2 linked regions of the Variovorax sp. PBL-E5 genome follow. The protein of the gene in region 1 binds, or shares a complex with, the protein of each later gene. Links are inferred from orthologs where the notes say so. Each region holds a gene or a part of one and is shown on either strand. Other genes may lie near its edges. The genes, in order: accB and accD.

Region 1 (7,705 bases):
CGGCGAAACGCCGTGCACTGCGCGATCTGGGTTTGCCCGCGCGCACCGCGCTGCCCAACAATGACGAGGTCGAGGCCGAGGTCCGGGATTACATCCAGCTGTACTGCGCCGACACGCAACCCAAGGAGCTGCATGCGTTGCGGCTGCTTGCGCTCGAATGGATGGAGCGGATGGCGCAGTTCCGGCCTCACGTTGGCGGCGCCGTGTGGCACGGCACGGCCACGCGGCTGTCGGACATCTACATCCAGCTCTTTTGCGACGATTCGAAATCGGCGGAGATCGCGCTGATCGATCACCATGTCGACTACGAGCCGCGCATGGTCACCGGCTTCCATGGCGAGCAGGTCGAGGCGCTCAGCGTCCATGCCGCAAGTCGTACGCTGGGCGAGGAGATCGGCGTTCACTTGCTCGTGTACGACCTCGACGACCTGCGCGGTGCGCTCAAGCCCGATGCACAAGGCCGCGTGCCCCGCGGAAATCTGGCCGCGCTGCGACGGCTGATAGAAAAGGATACGGAATGACTTCTTCGCCAACGCGCCGAGGCCTGATTTATGGCGGCGTCGCGGCCATTGCGGCTGCGGCTGGCCTGGGCGGCGCGCTCTGGCGCCACGACGCTGGCGCCAGCGGTGGCGAGAAGCTCGGCGCGGACTTCTGGTCCCGCCGCTTCGATCGTCCGGAGGGCGGCGAATTGCTGCTCGCAAACCTCCGCGGCAAGCCCTTGCTGGTCAACTTCTGGGCGACCTGGTGTCCTCCTTGTGTGGAGGAAATGCCAATGATCGACGCCTTCTTCCGCGAAAATAGTGCCAACGGATGGCAAGTGATCGGATTGGCAATCGATCAACCGAGCGCTGTGCGCAAGTTCCTGGTCAAGACGCCGGTCACCTATCCCATCGGTCTGGCGGGTCTGGATGGCACGGAACTGGTCAAGCAATTGGGCAACAGCGCCGGGGGATTGCCCTTCTCGTTCGTGGTGGCGGCCGATGGCTCCGTCTCGGCGCGTAAAATGGGAAAGCTTGAGCCGAGCGACTTCCAGGCATGGCACCGCGTCTAGTTCAGAGCTAGAATCCGGGCCCACGAATCCGGCAGTTGGCGCTGAAACGCCGAAATAAGCCGATTTTCAGGCGATTTAAGTTCTAATAACCGGCAAAGCCGGCGCTGGAGTCCCATGGATCTACGCAAACTGAAGACACTCATCGATCTGGTGTCCGAATCGAATATTTCCGAACTGGAAATCACCGAAACCGAAGGCAAGGTCCGTATCGTCAAGGGCGGCGTGGCTGCCCCCGTTCAATATGTTCAGACGCTCGCTGCACCAGCCCCGGCCGGTGCAACTGCCGTATCTGGCGCCATCGCCGCCGCACCCGCTGGCGCGCCTGCGGAGGCCGCAGTGCCGGCCGGTCATGCCATCAAGTCGCCGATGGTGGGGACCTTCTATCGATCTTCGAGCCCGGGTGCACCGGCCTTCGTCGAGATCGGCAGCCAGGTCAAGGAGGGCGACACAGTCTGCATCATCGAAGCGATGAAGATCCTCAATGAAATCGAGGCGGACAAATCCGGGACCGTGACCCAGATCCTCGGCGAGAACGGCCAGGCGGTCGAATACGGCCAGCCGCTGTTCATCATCGAGTGACCATGTTCAAGAAGATTCTGGTCGCCAATCGCGGCGAGATCGCGCTGCGCATCCAGCGCGCCTGCAGCGAACTCGGCATCAAGGCGGTCATGGTGTATTCCGAGGCCGACCGCGAGGCCAAGTACGTGAAGCTCGCGCAGGAAGCGGTGTGCATCGGTCCCGCGCCTTCCTCGCAGAGCTATCTGAACATGCCGGCCATCATCTCGGCCGCCGAGGTGACGGACTCCGAGGCGATTCACCCGGGTTACGGCTTCCTGAGCGAGAACGCCAATTTCGCCGAGCGCGTCGAGCAAAGCGGATTCCAGTTCATCGGCCCGACCCCGGAATCGATCCGCATCATGGGCGACAAGGTGTCGGCCAAGCAGACGATGATCAAGGCTGGCGTGCCCTGCGTGCCCGGGTCCGAGGGTGAACTGTCGGACGATGCGGCCACCAACAAGCGCATTGCGCGTGCGATCGGCTATCCGATCATCGTCAAGGCGGCGGGCGGCGGTGGCGGACGCGGCATGCGTGTGGTGCACACGGAGGCAGCATTGGTCAATGCCATCCAGATGACCAAGGCGGAAGCCGGCGCGGCGTTCAACAATCCGGCCGTCTACATGGAGAAGTTCCTCCAGAACCCGCGCCACATCGAGATCCAGATCCTCGCGGACAAGCACAAGAATGCCGTCTATCTTGGCGAGCGCGATTGCTCCATGCAGCGGCGCCACCAGAAGGTGATCGAGGAATCGCCCGCGCCCGGCATTCCGCGCAAGCTGATCGAGAAGATCGGCGACCGCTGTGCCGCCGCTTGCAAGAAGATCGGCTACCGCGGCGCCGGCACCTTCGAGTTCCTCTACGAAAACGGCGAGTTCTATTTCATCGAGATGAACACCCGTGTCCAGGTGGAGCATCCGGTCACCGAGTTCACCACGGGCATCGACATCGTCAAGATGCAGATCATGGTGGCGGCAGGCGAGAAGCTGCCCTTCACGCAGCGCCAGATCGAGATGCGCGGCCATGCGATCGAATGCCGGATCAACGCCGAGGATCCGTACAACTTCACGCCGTCGCCGGGTCGCATCACGATGTGGCATCCGCCGGGCGGCCCCGGGGTTCGTGTGGATTCGCATGTCTACACCAACTACTTCGTGCCCCCGAACTACGATTCGATGATCGGCAAGATCATCGTGCATGGCGACACGCGCGATCAGGCCCTCGCGCGCATGCGCACGGCACTGAACGAAACGGTGATCGAAGGCATCCAGACCAACATTCCACTGCATCGCGAACTGATGGTCGACGCCAAGTTCATGAGCGGCGGCACCAACATCCACTATCTCGAAGAGTGGCTCGCGGCGCACAAGCGCTGAACGGAGTCGGCCTTGTTCGAACTCCGCCTCCTCGCGCCGGAAGACCGGGTCGAGACTGTCAGCGATGCCCTCGAGGCGCTCGATGCGCTGAGCGTTTCCGTCGAGGATGCGGATGCGCAGACCGATGCGGAGCAGGCCTTGTTCGGCGAGCCGGGCATGCCACCGCCCAAGGAGGGGTGGCAGCGCTCCCGGGTGATCGCGCTGTTCGCCGAGGAGCGCCTGGCAAGAGAAGCGGCTGCTGTGCTGGTCGCGCAGGACTTCTTTGCCGATTGCAGAATGCTCGGCTTGGCCGACGTGCCCGATCAGGACTGGGTGCGGTTGACGCAGTCGCAGTTCTCTCCGGTCGAGGTCACGCCCGAGTTCTGGATCGTGCCGAGTTGGCATGAGCCGCCGCCGCAGGCGCGTCAGGTGATTCGGCTCGATCCGGGCCTTGCCTTCGGCACCGGCACGCACCCGACGACACGCATGTGCCTGCGCTGGATCGCGTCGCAGGGCCAGTTGGATGGCCGGCGCGTGCTGGACTACGGTTGCGGCTCCGGCATTCTCGCGATCGGCGCCGCGAAATTCGGTGCACCGGAGATCGATGCGATCGACATCGACGAAGCCGCGGTGGCGTCGACGCGACTCAATGCCGAAGCGAATGGCGTGTATCTGAACGCGGGGTTGCCGGAAACCGCGCAGGGGCGCTACGGCATCGTGCTCGCGAACATCCTCGCCACGCCGCTCAAGGTGCTTGCTCCCTTGCTCTGTGAGCACGTGGCGCCGGGCGGCGCGCTGGTGCTGGCCGGCATCCTCGAACGGCAGGCCGATGAATTGACGCTCGCCTACGCACCTCATGCGGCCCTGGAAGTGAGCGACAACGAGGATGGCTGGATTCTGATGACGGCACGCCTCTGAGCGGCCGTTGCCGCCGGAGGTCGCTCCTACAATCGGCATCTCATGAGCCTGGTCACCCGCTGTCCTGCCTGTGCCACCACTTTCAAGGTGGTGAGGGACCAGCTTCGTATTTCCGACGGATGGGTGCGTTGCGGCCGTTGCAGCGAAGTGTTCGACGCGACTGCCGATCTCCAGGAAGTACCGGAGTCCGACGCTCCCTCTGTGTCGGCGACGCCTTCGGTGGGAAATGTCCCCGGCCCGGCATCCGATGCCGATCCTCCGATAGAACCCGGGCCCGAAACGTCGGCGCCGGCAAGCACGCAGAACGCGTCGACGAGCGAATCGCCGGTGCAGGATTTCGAGGAAGCAGACTTTTTCGAAGAGGAGCAGGAAGAGATCCAGCTTCCCTCATCGGCGCCGGACACAGCGGCGGCATCGAGACCGGATCCCGATCCCGCGTCGGCTGTGCGGTCGCCCGAGGACGCCGCGTCGTCGGCGCCGCTGCGCTTCATCGGCATCGTTCCCGATGCGCCTTGGACCGTCGTCGAGCCGCCTGTAGTGCCCATGCCGCCCAAGGCCTCCTATCCGCCATTTCCCAAGATCGATCTGACGCTGCCTTCAAACCGTCCTGTCGGACGGGATCCGATCCCCGACATGGGCGATTCGGGGAATGCCCAGTTTCAGAAAGCCTTGCGGCGCGCGCGCGAGAAGGCCGCCAAAGCGAAGGCGCACGAAGAGAAAGTGGCGGCGCGCGAATCGGCGCCGATCATGCAGATGGCCAGCGAGCCGGAGTGGCCGTTGAGTGGTGCGGCCGGGGGATTTGCACCTTCTTCGGAGTCCGAAGATGCAGCGCCAGGCTTCTGGCGGCGTCCGACAGCGCACCGCTCGCTCTATTCGATCGCCATCCTGGCTGGCTTGCTGGCGCTTGCTGCACAGGCAGTGCATGAGCGGCGCGATGCCATCGCGGCGCGGAGCCCTTCCTTGCGTCCTGCGCTCACGGCGCTGTGCCGTCTGACCGGATGCGAGATTTCCGCGCTGCGCCGGAAGAACGACATCGTGATCGAGGGTGCCTCCTTCTCACGCGCAAAAAACGGCGATGCCTATCGGCTCGACTTCAGCTTGCGCAATGGGGCGAGCGTGCCGCTGGCGATGCCGGCGGTGGAATTGTCCTTGCGCGACACACAGGATCGGACGGTCGTGCGACGAGTTCTGATGCCTGCCGAATTCGGCGCGCCTGCCGTGCTCTCGGCTCGCGGCGAGCGCGCAGCGTCGCTGCCGATCACGCTCGTCGGTGCCGAGGCGGCAGCGCTGCCGCCGGTCGCGGGCTTTGTCGTCGAGGCGTTCTACCCTTGAATATCCGGCGATTCTTCCTTTCTTCCTTTTCCATTCTTTTCAACCAATGGCGTATCCATGGCAGCAGTGATTTGCGGTTCCCTCGCGTTCGACACCATCATGACCTTCGAAGGCCGGTTTGCCGACCAGATTCTTCCGGATCAGTTGCACATCCTCAACGTGTCCTTCCTCGTGCCCGGCCTGCGGCGTGACTTCGGCGGCTGCGCCGGCAACATCGCCTACAGCCTCCGCGCGCTCGGCGGCACTGCATTGCCAATGGCGACGGTCGGAAGCGACGGCGGCGATTACCTGGAACGCCTGCGTGCGCTCGGCATCAGCACCGAGTTCGTGCGGCAGGTGGACGACAGCTTCACCGCCCAGGCCATGATCATGAACGACCGCGACAACAACCAGATCACTGCATTCCATCCGGGCGCGATGCAGCAGGCGCACATCACGCGTGTGGTCGCGCGCGAGGACATTCGACTCGGCATCGTTGCGCCGGACGGCCGCGAGGCGATGCTGCAGCACGCGGAGCAGTTCAAGGCGGCGGGCATTCCTTTCGTGTTCGATCCGGGCCAGGGCTTGCCGATGTTCGACGGCAAGGAGCTCGCGCACTTCGTCGACCTGGCCAGCTGGGTGGTGGTCAACGACTACGAGGGAAAGATGCTGTCGCAGCGCACCGGGTGGAGCCTTGCCGACATCTCGAAGCGCGTACGCGGATTGGTGGTGACCCTGGCGGCCGAAGGCTGCGAGGTGTGGACCCACGGCGAGCGCGAGCATGTTCCCGGCGTGACGCCTGCCGCCGTGGTCGAGCCCACCGGCTGCGGTGATGCCTGGCGCGGTGCGCTGCTCTTCGGTCTCGAGCAGGACTGGCCGCTTGCGCGCTGCGCAGCGCTGGGCAATCGCATCGGTGCGCTCAAGATCGCGCAGCGAGGCCCTCAGAACTACCAAGTCGATCTCAAAGCGCTCGGCCTTTGAAGTAGCCGCATAAAAAAGCCCGACACCGCAAGGTGCCGGGCTTTTGCCTTCAAGGCCGCTGAAAGACTCAGGGCTTGCTGGCCGTCGGAAACGGCCATGCTGCCTGTGGGTTCAGCGTCGTTTGCGCCGCAGGAGCAGGCGCTACGGCGGCCTTGGCGGGCGCTTTCGCGGCCTTCTTGGCAGCAGGCTTCTTCGCTGCTTTCTTGGCAGCAGGCTTTTTGGCTGCAGCCTTTTTCGCAGGGGCCTTCTTGGCAGCGGCCTTTTTCGCCGGTGCCTTCTTGGCTGCAGCCTTCTTGGCCGGCGCCTTCTTGGCAGCGGCCTTCTTCGCCGGCGCCTTCTTGGCCGGAGCCTTCTTCGCAGCAGCCTTCTTCGCCGGTGCCTTCTTGGCGGCTACCTTCTTGGCCGGAGCCTTCTTCGCAGCGACCTTCTTGGCCGGCGCCTTCTTGGCGGCTACCTTCTTCGCTGGTGCCTTCTTGGCCGGGGCCTTCTTTGCAGCGGCTTTCTTAGCCGGCGCTTTCTTTGCAGTTGCCATTTCTATTTCTCCTGATCAAGTTGAAAAATCAACCTTTTGAAGCACTCCACGCATGTTGGTCAGCGTGAAGCGATTCATGGCGTTGGATCAAGATCCAGCACCATGAACACCTGAGCCTTCGTCGGCGCCGCACTCTTCGGTGCGATCGGCGGCAAGGGCAATTCCTGAATTCACCTTATTGTTTTGTCGCAAAAATTCAATCCCAGGAGAGCGCACCACCCGACTGATACTCGATCACACGGGTTTCGAAGAAGTTGCGCTCCTTCTTCAGGTCGATCATTTCGCTCATCCAGGGGAATGGGTTTTCTTCGTTCGGGAAGAGCGTCTCAAGGCCGATCTGCTGCGCGCGCCGGTTGGCGATGTAGCGCAGGTAGCCCTTGAACATGGAGGCGTTCATGCCGAGCACGCCGCGCGGCATGGTGTCTTCGGCATATTTGTATTCGAGCTCGACGGCCTTCATGAAGAGCGCCTTGATCTCTGCCTTGAACTCGGAGGTCCAGAGGTTCGGATTCTCGAGCTTCAACTGGTTGATCAGGTCGATGCCGAAATTGCAGTGCATCGACTCATCGCGCAGGATGTACTGGTACTGCTCGGCGGCACCGGTCATCTTGTTCTGGCGGCCGAGCGCAAGGATCTGCGTGAAGCCGACGTAGAAGAACAGGCCTTCCATCAGGCAGGCGAAGACGATCAGCGACTTGAGCAGCGTTTGGTCGCTTTCGTGCGTGCCGGTGTGGAAGTGCGGGTCGCTGATGGCCTCGATGAACGGGATCAGGAACTGGTCCTTCTCGCGGATCGAAGGCACCTCGTTGTAGGCGTTGAAGATCTCGCTCTCGTCAAGGCCGAGCGATTCGACGATGTACTGGTAGGCGTGGGTGTGGATCGCCTCTTCGAAAGCCTGACGCAGCAGGAACTGGCGGCACTCCGGCGCCGTGATGTGGCGGTAGGTGCCCAGCACGATGTTGTTGGCGGCCAGCGAATCGGCGGTCACGAAGAAGCCGAGAT
Region 2 (7,778 bases), 3.1 Mb from region 1 along the record:
ACGGTACAGGCCGGCGATACCGCCAGCAAGATCGCCGGTGCCTACAAGACAGCGGACGTATCGCTCGACCAGATGCTGGTGGCGCTGCTGCGTGCCAATCCCAATGCCTTCATTCGCGGCAATGTCAACCGCATCAAGGCCGGTGCCGTGCTCGACTTGCCGGACCCGTCCCAGGCGAGCGCCGTTCCTGCGACCGAAGCGCGGCGCATGGTGACAGCGCAGAGCCACGACTTCAGCGAGTACCGCCGCCGCCTGGCGGATAACACCCCCGAATCGAACGTCGCCGACGCCGGCCGCCAGGCCTCGGGCAAGCTGCAGGCCAATGTCGAGGATCGCAATGCGGCGAATGCAGCAGCCGACAAACTCAAGGTCACGCAGGGCGGCCCGGCGAACGTGTCCGCCGAAGACAAGCTGGCGCAGACCCGGCAGGCACAGGAGAGCAGCGCCCGCGTTGCCGAACTGTCGAAGAACATCAGCGAGCTGAACAAGCTGCAAAGCGCCAGCGGGACCGCTGCTACGGCAAGCAGCGCCGCACCCGCTGCGGCAAGCGCTCCGTCGGTCGCAGCCTCCGCTGCGGGAAGCACTGCGGGCTCGGGTAACGCGGCATCGGCAGCGAGCGCGATCAGCCCGCCGACGCCCGCTGTCGTCGCGCCCGCTGCCGCGGCATCTGCCACAGCAGCCGACGGGACGACGCAAGCCGCCTCGTCGGCCGCGGCCACTGCCTCCGCTGCGCCCAAGGCACCGGTCATTGTCAAGCCGGCGGCCACGCCTGCGCCGACAGAGCGCGGGTTCTTCGCGGAACTGCTCGACAACCCGCTCATGCTCGGTGCCGCCGCACTGATCGCGCTGCTGGTCGCCTTCTTTCTCCATCGCGTGCTGGGCCGCAAGCGCCCCCAAAGCGGCGACAGCGTGTTCATCGAAAGCCGCATGCCCAAGGACTCCTTCTTCGGCGCCAGCGGCGGCGAGTCGGTCGACACCAAGAACCGGGGCAATTCGGTCGTCTCCTCGCTGTCCTACTCTCCCAGCCAGCTGGACGCAGGCGACGTGGACCCGGTGGCCGAAGCCGATGTCTATCTGGCCTACGGCCGCGATCTGCAAGCCGAGGAAATCCTGCGCGAAGCACTGCGGGTCAATCCTGAACGCACCGCCATCCACCTCAAGCTGCTCGAGATCCATGCCAAGCGCCGCGACCTGCGCGCCTACGAGGCGCTCGCGGCCGATGTGCACAAGCTGACCGGCGGCACCGGCAGCGACTGGGGTCGCGTGGCGGAAATGGGCAAGGACCTGGATCCCGGCAACCCGCTGTATGAATCCGGCAGCCGCGGCGTCTCCGCCGCCGAAGCCGCCGCATTCGCAGGCACATTGGCAGCGGCGACATCCTCGCCCGCGCCGGCCCTGAGCCCGAGTTCCGGCCCGGTCATGCCACAGGTCGTCGCAGCGCCTCCACCGGCCTTCGTGCCTTCCGTGGCGCCGCTCGATTTCGATCTCGACTTGGCCAAGCCCTCGACGCCGGCGCCGCTCACGGCCAGCCTGCCGCCGACACCGTCGCCGGAGCCATTCCCGTCGACGGTGCGCGAGGTTCCGCGCACCCCGACGCCCGCAGCCGCTGCGGCGACCGACGCCGCTCCGCTGAGCGCCATCGCAGCACTTCATCTCGAGAACGACTTCGACACCGCACCGGGTGTGCTCGAGCCGATTCCGCGCGCGCCCTCGCCCGAGGACGAAATGACGCAGCCGGCAACCCTGCGCGCGGGCTTGCCCGGCGATTCCGGCTTCATCGAATTCGACATGAGTTCGCTGGCCGGCCTGCCGGATCGCAACCCGTCCGACACCGAGCGTGGCCGGCTCGAACCGCTCGAAGAAGGCGCGGAGAGCCCGCATGCGATCAAGCTTTCGCTGGCGCGCGAACTGAAGGCACTCGGCGATGTCGAAGGTGCCCGCTCACTGATCGAGGAAGTCGCTGCCGAGAGCTCGGGCGACGTCAAGGCCGAAGCCAAGCAACTGCTCGGCCAATTGCGCTGAGCGGCCATGGCGCCGCCTACTCCACCGTGAGGCTGGCGCTCGGCATCCGCTACAACGGCCAGGGCTACCAGGGCTGGCAGAGCCAGCTGTCGGGCCAAACCGTCCAGGACAAGCTCGAAGCGGCGCTCACCCGCTTCGCCGCCCAGCCGATCTCCACGCTCTGCGCGGGCCGCACCGATGCCGGTGTCCATGCCTTGATGCAGGTGGTGCATTTCGACACGGCCATTCACCGCACCCCCTTCTCCTGGGTGCGCGGCACCAACCGCTTCCTGCCCGCCGACATCGCGGTGCAATGGGCGCAGCCGGTGCCCGACCAGTTCCATTGCCGCGCTAGCGCGCTCACGCGCCGCTACCTCTACGTGCTGTCGCAGTCGCCGGTGCGGCCGAGCCTGGATGCGGGCCGCGTGGGCTGGTCGATGCGCGCACTCGACGGCAACGCGATGCGCGAGGCGGCCACGATGCTGCTGGGCCAGCACGACTTCAGCTCGTTCCGCGCTTCGGCCTGCCAGGCACGTTCGCCGATCAAGGACCTGCGGCGCATCACGGTCACGCGGCACGGCGAGACGGAACGCTGCCGCTGGCACTTCGAGTTCGAGGCCGACGCGTTCCTGCATCACATGATCCGCAACATCATGGGTTGCCTGGTGCGCATCGGCCATGGCGACGAGCGTCCGGAATGGATGCGCAAGGTACTGGAGGCCCGCAGCCGCAAGGTCGCCGCCCCGACTTTCTCGGCGGATGGCCTGTACTTTCTGGGACCGCTCTACGACGCCGGCTGGGGCTTGCCGCCGCAGGCAACGCTGCAGGCGGGGGGCGTTGCGTATGATGATCCGCCATGACTTCCATTCGCCACGTTGCCCGTACACGCATCAAGATCTGCGGGCTGACACGCGAGGAGGACGTGGACGCAGCCGTCGATGGCGGTGCCGATGCGATCGGCTTCGTGCTGTATCCGGCCAGCCCGCGCGCAGTCACCGTTGAACGCGCGGCGCGGCTGGCCGCCAGGCTGCCGCCCTTCGTCACGCCGGTGCTGCTGTTCGTCAACGAAGAGGCCGCAGCCGCAAGGGCCGCCCTCGCTGCCGTGCCCGGTGCCGTCGCGCAGTTCCATGGCGATGAAACACCCGATCAATGCTGGCAGGCGAGCGGCCAGGGCGCGCACCGCTTCCTGCGCGCGGCCCGGATTCCGGTCGGTGCGGCCGGCGCCGGCTTCGATCTCGTAAAATACGCGTCCGATTACTCCCGCGCCCACGCCATCCTGCTCGACGCCCACGTCGAAGCCTATGGCGGTGGCGGCAAGGCATTCGATTGGTCACATCTTCCACCCGCCGTCGACGCTCACCTCGTCTTGAGTGGTGGGCTCACACCTGCAAACGTGGGCGATGGCATTCGCCAGTTGCGGACGGCCGCCCGGTCGCTGTCCGTTGACGTGAGTTCCGGCGTCGAGGCCTGCAAAGGCATCAAGGACGCCCGGAAGATTCGCGAATTCGTGGCCGCCGTGCGTGCGGCCGACGCCCTGTTCTAGCTGACTGCGCCTCGATCGTCTGGCGCGGCCGGCCCACCGATCGAGACCATGACCACCTACCAGCAACCCGACGCCACCGGCCATTTCGGCATCTACGGCGGCACTTTCGCCAGCGAAACGCTGACCCACGCGATCAATGAATTGCGTGACGCCTACGCCCGGTACAAGGACGACCCCGAATTCCTGGCCGAATTCCACTACGAGCTCGCGCATTTCGTGGGCCGACCCTCGCCGATCTACCATGCGGCGCGCACCAGCCGCGAAATGGGCGGCGCGCAGATCTACCTCAAGCGAGAGGACCTGAATCACACCGGCGCCCACAAGGTCAACAACACCATCGGCCAGGCCATGCTCGCCAAGCGCATGGGCAAGCCGCGCGTGATCGCCGAAACCGGCGCCGGCCAGCACGGCGTGGCCACGGCCACCATCTGCGCACGCTACGGGCTCGAATGCGTGGTCTACATGGGCAGTCAGGACGTGAAGCGCCAGAGCCCGAATGTCTATCGCATGAACCTGCTGGGCGCAACCGTCGTGCCAGTGGAATCGGGCAGCAAGACCCTGAAGGACGCGCTCAACGAGGCGATGCGCGACTGGGTCACCAACGTCGAAAATACCTTCTACATCATCGGCACCGTCGCCGGCCCGCATCCCTATCCGACCATGGTGCGCGACTTCCAGAGCGTGATCGGCATCGAATGCATCGAACAGATGCCCGCCATGCTGGCCGCGCAAGGCCTCGGCGGCGAAGCCGGAGGCCGGCAACCCGACGTGGTGGTTGCCTGCGTGGGCGGCGGCAGCAATGCGATGGGCATCTTCCATCCCTATATTCCCTTCGAAGGCACGCGCCTGATCGGCGTGGAGGCCGCGGGCGAAGGCCTGGACAGCGGCAAGCATTCGGCCTCGATCCTGCGCGGCAGTCCCGGTGTGCTGCACGGCAACCGGACCTACCTGCTGCAGAACGAGGACGGCCAGGTGACCGAGACGCACAGCATCAGCGCCGGGCTCGATTACCCCGGCGTCGGCCCGGAGCATGCCTACCTGGCCGACATCGGTCGCGCCGAATATGTCGGCATCACCGATGCCGAGGCACTCGAAGCCTTTCACTACCTGTGCCGCACCGAAGGCATCATCCCCGCCCTCGAATCGAGCCATGCCTTCGCCCACGCGATGAAACTGGCGAAGACCATGCGCCCCGATCAGTCGATCCTGGTCAATCTCTCGGGTCGCGGCGACAAGGACATCGGCACGGTGGCCGACCTCTCCGGCATCGACTTCTACGATCGGCCGTCGATGCGCGGCCTCAGCGTGAAGGGAGGCCGTGCATGAGCCGCATCGCTGCCACTTTCGACGCCTTGCGCAAGGACGGCCGCAAGGCGCTGATCCCCTACGTGACCGCGGGCTTTCCTTTCGCCGACATCACGCCGGAACTCATGCACGGCATGGCCGAGGCGGGCGCCGACGTGATCGAGCTCGGCGTGCCCTTCTCCGACCCAATGGCCGACGGTCCGGTAATTCAGAAGGCCGGCGAGGCCGCGCTCGCGCTGGGCATCGGCATGAAACAGGTGCTGGCCATGGTCGCCACCTTTCGACGGCAGAACGAAAGCACGCCCGTGGTGCTGATGGGCTACGCGAATCCGGTCGAACACTACGACCTGGTGCACGGCAAGCATTCGTTCATCCGCGATGCCGCGGCAGCCGGCGTCGACGGCCTGCTGGTCGTCGACTACCCGCCCGAAGAGTGCGAGGAATTCGCCGCCAAGCTTCGGGCGAGCGGCATCGACCTGATCTTCCTGCTCGCGCCCACCAGCACCGGCGAGCGCATGGCACAGGTCGGCCGCATTGCCACCGGCTACGTCTACTACGTCTCGCTCAAGGGTGTGACCGGTGCGGGCCATCTCGACACCGAAGCGGTCGGCCGGATGATCCCGCGCATCCGCGAGCACATGCAGCTGCCGGTCGGCGTCGGTTTTGGCATTCGTGACGCGCGCACCGCGCAGGCCGTCGGCTCGGCTGCCGATGCGGTCGTGATCGGCACCCGCATCATCCAGCTGATAGAGAACCAGCCGCGGGAGGCGGTGGTGCCGGTGGTGCGCGAATTCCTGTCCGAAATCCGGCAGGCACTGGACGCCCTGCCCACGGCCACGCCCAAGAACACGGCTGGCCGATAATCCGCATGCCCTCACCCCGGATGGAGACTTCATGAGCTGGCTAGAAAAACTGCTTCCCCCCAAGATTGCGCCCATCGATCCGAGCGAGCGCCGCCAAATGCCGGAAGGCCTTTGGATCAAATGCCCGAGCTGCGACACGGTGCTCTACAAGACCGACCTCGAACACAACCAGAACGTGTGCCCGAGCTGCGGCCACCACCACCGCATCGGCGCGCGCGCGCGGCTGGACGCCTTCCTCGATCCCGAAGGCCGCTACGAAGTCGGCCAGGAAGTGCTGCCGGTCGACGCACTCAAGTTCAAGGACAGCCGCAAGTACCCCGAGCGGCTCAAGGAGGCGCTCGAGAACACCGGCGAGACCGACGCGCTCGTGGTCATCGGCGGCTCGGTGCACAGCATCAATGTCGTGGTGGCCTGCTTCGAGTTCGACTTCATGGGCGGCAGCATGGGCAGCGTGGTCGGCGAGCGCTTCGTGCGCGGCGTCGAGACCGCCATCGAGCAGAAGGTGCCGTTCATCTGCTTCACGGCCACCGGCGGCGCGCGCATGCAGGAAGGCTTGCTGTCGCTCATGCAGATGGCCAAGACCAACGCATCGCTCACCCGGCTGGCCAAGAAGGGCCTTCCCTACATCAGCGTGCTGACCGACCCGACCATGGGCGGCGTGAGCGCGGGCTTTGCCTTCGTCGGCGACGTGGTCATCGCGGAACCGAAGGCGCTGATCGGCTTCGCCGGGCCGCGCGTGATCGAATCGACCGTGCGGGTGACGCTGCCGGAAGGCTTTCAGCGCGCCGAGTTCCTGCAGACCAAGGGCGCAATCGATTTCATCTGCGACCGGCGCGAACTGCGCAAGACCGTGGCCAGCACGCTGGCGATGCTGCTGCGCCAATCCGCCGACGCAGTGGTCTGACGGGCGGCGCGGACCTCAGCGTCCGAGGGTGAACGCCGAGCCCATCAGATTGCCGAGCACGATGGCAACGATCTGCAGCAGCACGATGGCGGCCAGCGGCGACAGGTCGACGCCACCCACCAGCGGAATGAAGCGCCGCAGCGGCCGCACGAGCGGCTCCGCGAGCCGCGCGATGAGATCCTGCAGCATCGAAGACGCGCTCGGCACCCACGACAACACGGCATAGACGATCAGCAGCGCGGTGAGCCCCGATACCGCGAGCTGCAACAGCCCGATCAGCGACACCAGCGGCAGGATCGTCCAGCGGCCCAGGCCGCCCATCAGCAGCCAGAGCAGCAGGAACTTGGCCATCACCAGCAGCCAGGCGGCGATCGCGCTGGCGAGATCCCAGCGCTTGACCGGCGGCACCACGCGCCGCAGCGGCAACACGATCCAGTCGCTGATGGCGAACACGAAGCGGCCCAGCGGGTTACCGAAAGGCACCCGGTGATACTGCATGTAGAGGCGCAGCAGACAGGCGCCCCCGAGGAGGCCGACGATCACGTCGAGCAGAAACGCGGGGATTTGATAGAACATGGGTCGCGGTCGTGAACGGAATGCGATGATAGCCATGCAAGGTTCATCGATGACGACACCCTCCCTTCTGCACGACCTGCCCTTGTTTCCGCTGGGCACCGTGCTGTTTCCCGGCGGCTTGCTGCCGCTGCGCATTTTCGAGGTCCGCTACCTCGACATGATCGGCAAGTGCCACAAGACGGGCGCGCCGTTCGGCGTGGTCGGCCTCACGCTGGGCAGCGAGGTTCGCCGGGCCGGCGCAGAGGCCGAAAGCTTCTCGGCCATCGGGACGCTCGCCGTCATCCGCGAATTCGACGTTCCCCAGGCCGGCCTGATGCAGATCGAATGCGCGGGCACGCAGCGCTTTCGCATTCATTCCAGCGAGTTGCAGAGGCATGGACTGTGGACGGCCAGCGTCGAAGCGCTGCCCGATGACCAGGCGCTCGAAGTCCCGCAGGATCTGCAGCAGAGTGCGGATTCGTTGCGCCGGCTGGTCACCGCGCTGGAAGAGCGGCGGCGGATGGAGGGCAACGACCGCGTGCGGCTGCCGATCGAGCCGCCCTATCGGTTCGACGACTGTGGGTGGGTGGCCAATCGCTGGTGCGAG

What was found.
Region 2: the proteins of accB (region 1) and accD are in contact, whole or in part, in a solved structure (PDB 8UXZ), measured with the Escherichia coli proteins. The link is inferred for Variovorax sp. PBL-E5 from one-to-one orthologs.

What each region holds. Positions count from the first base shown.
Region 1 is NZ_LR594671.1:929,746-937,450, forward strand. What follows is about bases 14-2,897. They hold accB (acetyl-CoA carboxylase biotin carboxyl carrier protein), read left to right. Parts: upstream 14-1,165; coding sequence 1,166-1,630; downstream 1,631-2,897. Other genes in these bases: WDLP6_RS04555 (hypothetical protein), read left to right, coding at 14-521; WDLP6_RS04560 (TlpA family protein disulfide reductase), read left to right, coding at 518-1,051; accC (acetyl-CoA carboxylase biotin carboxylase subunit), read left to right, coding at 1,633-2,897. Also shown: more of WDLP6_RS04555, read left to right, coding at 1-13; more of accC, read left to right, coding at 2,898-2,982; prmA (50S ribosomal protein L11 methyltransferase), read left to right, coding at 2,995-3,879; WDLP6_RS04580 (zinc-ribbon and DUF3426 domain-containing protein), read left to right, coding at 3,922-5,211; WDLP6_RS04585 (carbohydrate kinase family protein), read left to right, coding at 5,269-6,171; WDLP6_RS04590 (histone H1-like DNA-binding protein), read right to left, coding at 6,239-6,703; WDLP6_RS04595 (ribonucleotide-diphosphate reductase subunit beta), read right to left, coding at 6,900-7,705. UniProt on the Escherichia coli protein: This protein is a component of the acetyl coenzyme A carboxylase complex; first, biotin carboxylase catalyzes the carboxylation of the carrier protein and then the transcarboxylase transfers the carboxyl group to form malonyl-CoA.
Region 2 is NZ_LR594671.1:4,070,831-4,078,608, forward strand. What follows is about bases 4,723-7,679. They hold accD (acetyl-CoA carboxylase, carboxyltransferase subunit beta), read left to right. Parts: upstream 4,723-5,743; coding sequence 5,744-6,616; downstream 6,617-7,679. Other genes in these bases: trpB (tryptophan synthase subunit beta), read left to right, coding at 4,723-4,870; trpA (tryptophan synthase subunit alpha), read left to right, coding at 4,867-5,712; WDLP6_RS19860 (YggT family protein), read right to left, coding at 6,632-7,192; WDLP6_RS19865 (LON peptidase substrate-binding domain-containing protein), read left to right, coding at 7,242-7,679. Outside these bases: WDLP6_RS19830 (FimV/HubP family polar landmark protein), read left to right, coding at 1-2,022; tRNA pseudouridine(38-40) synthase TruA, read left to right, coding at 2,049-2,861; WDLP6_RS19840 (phosphoribosylanthranilate isomerase), read left to right, coding at 2,858-3,544; more of trpB, read left to right, coding at 3,593-4,722; more of WDLP6_RS19865, read left to right, coding at 7,680-7,778.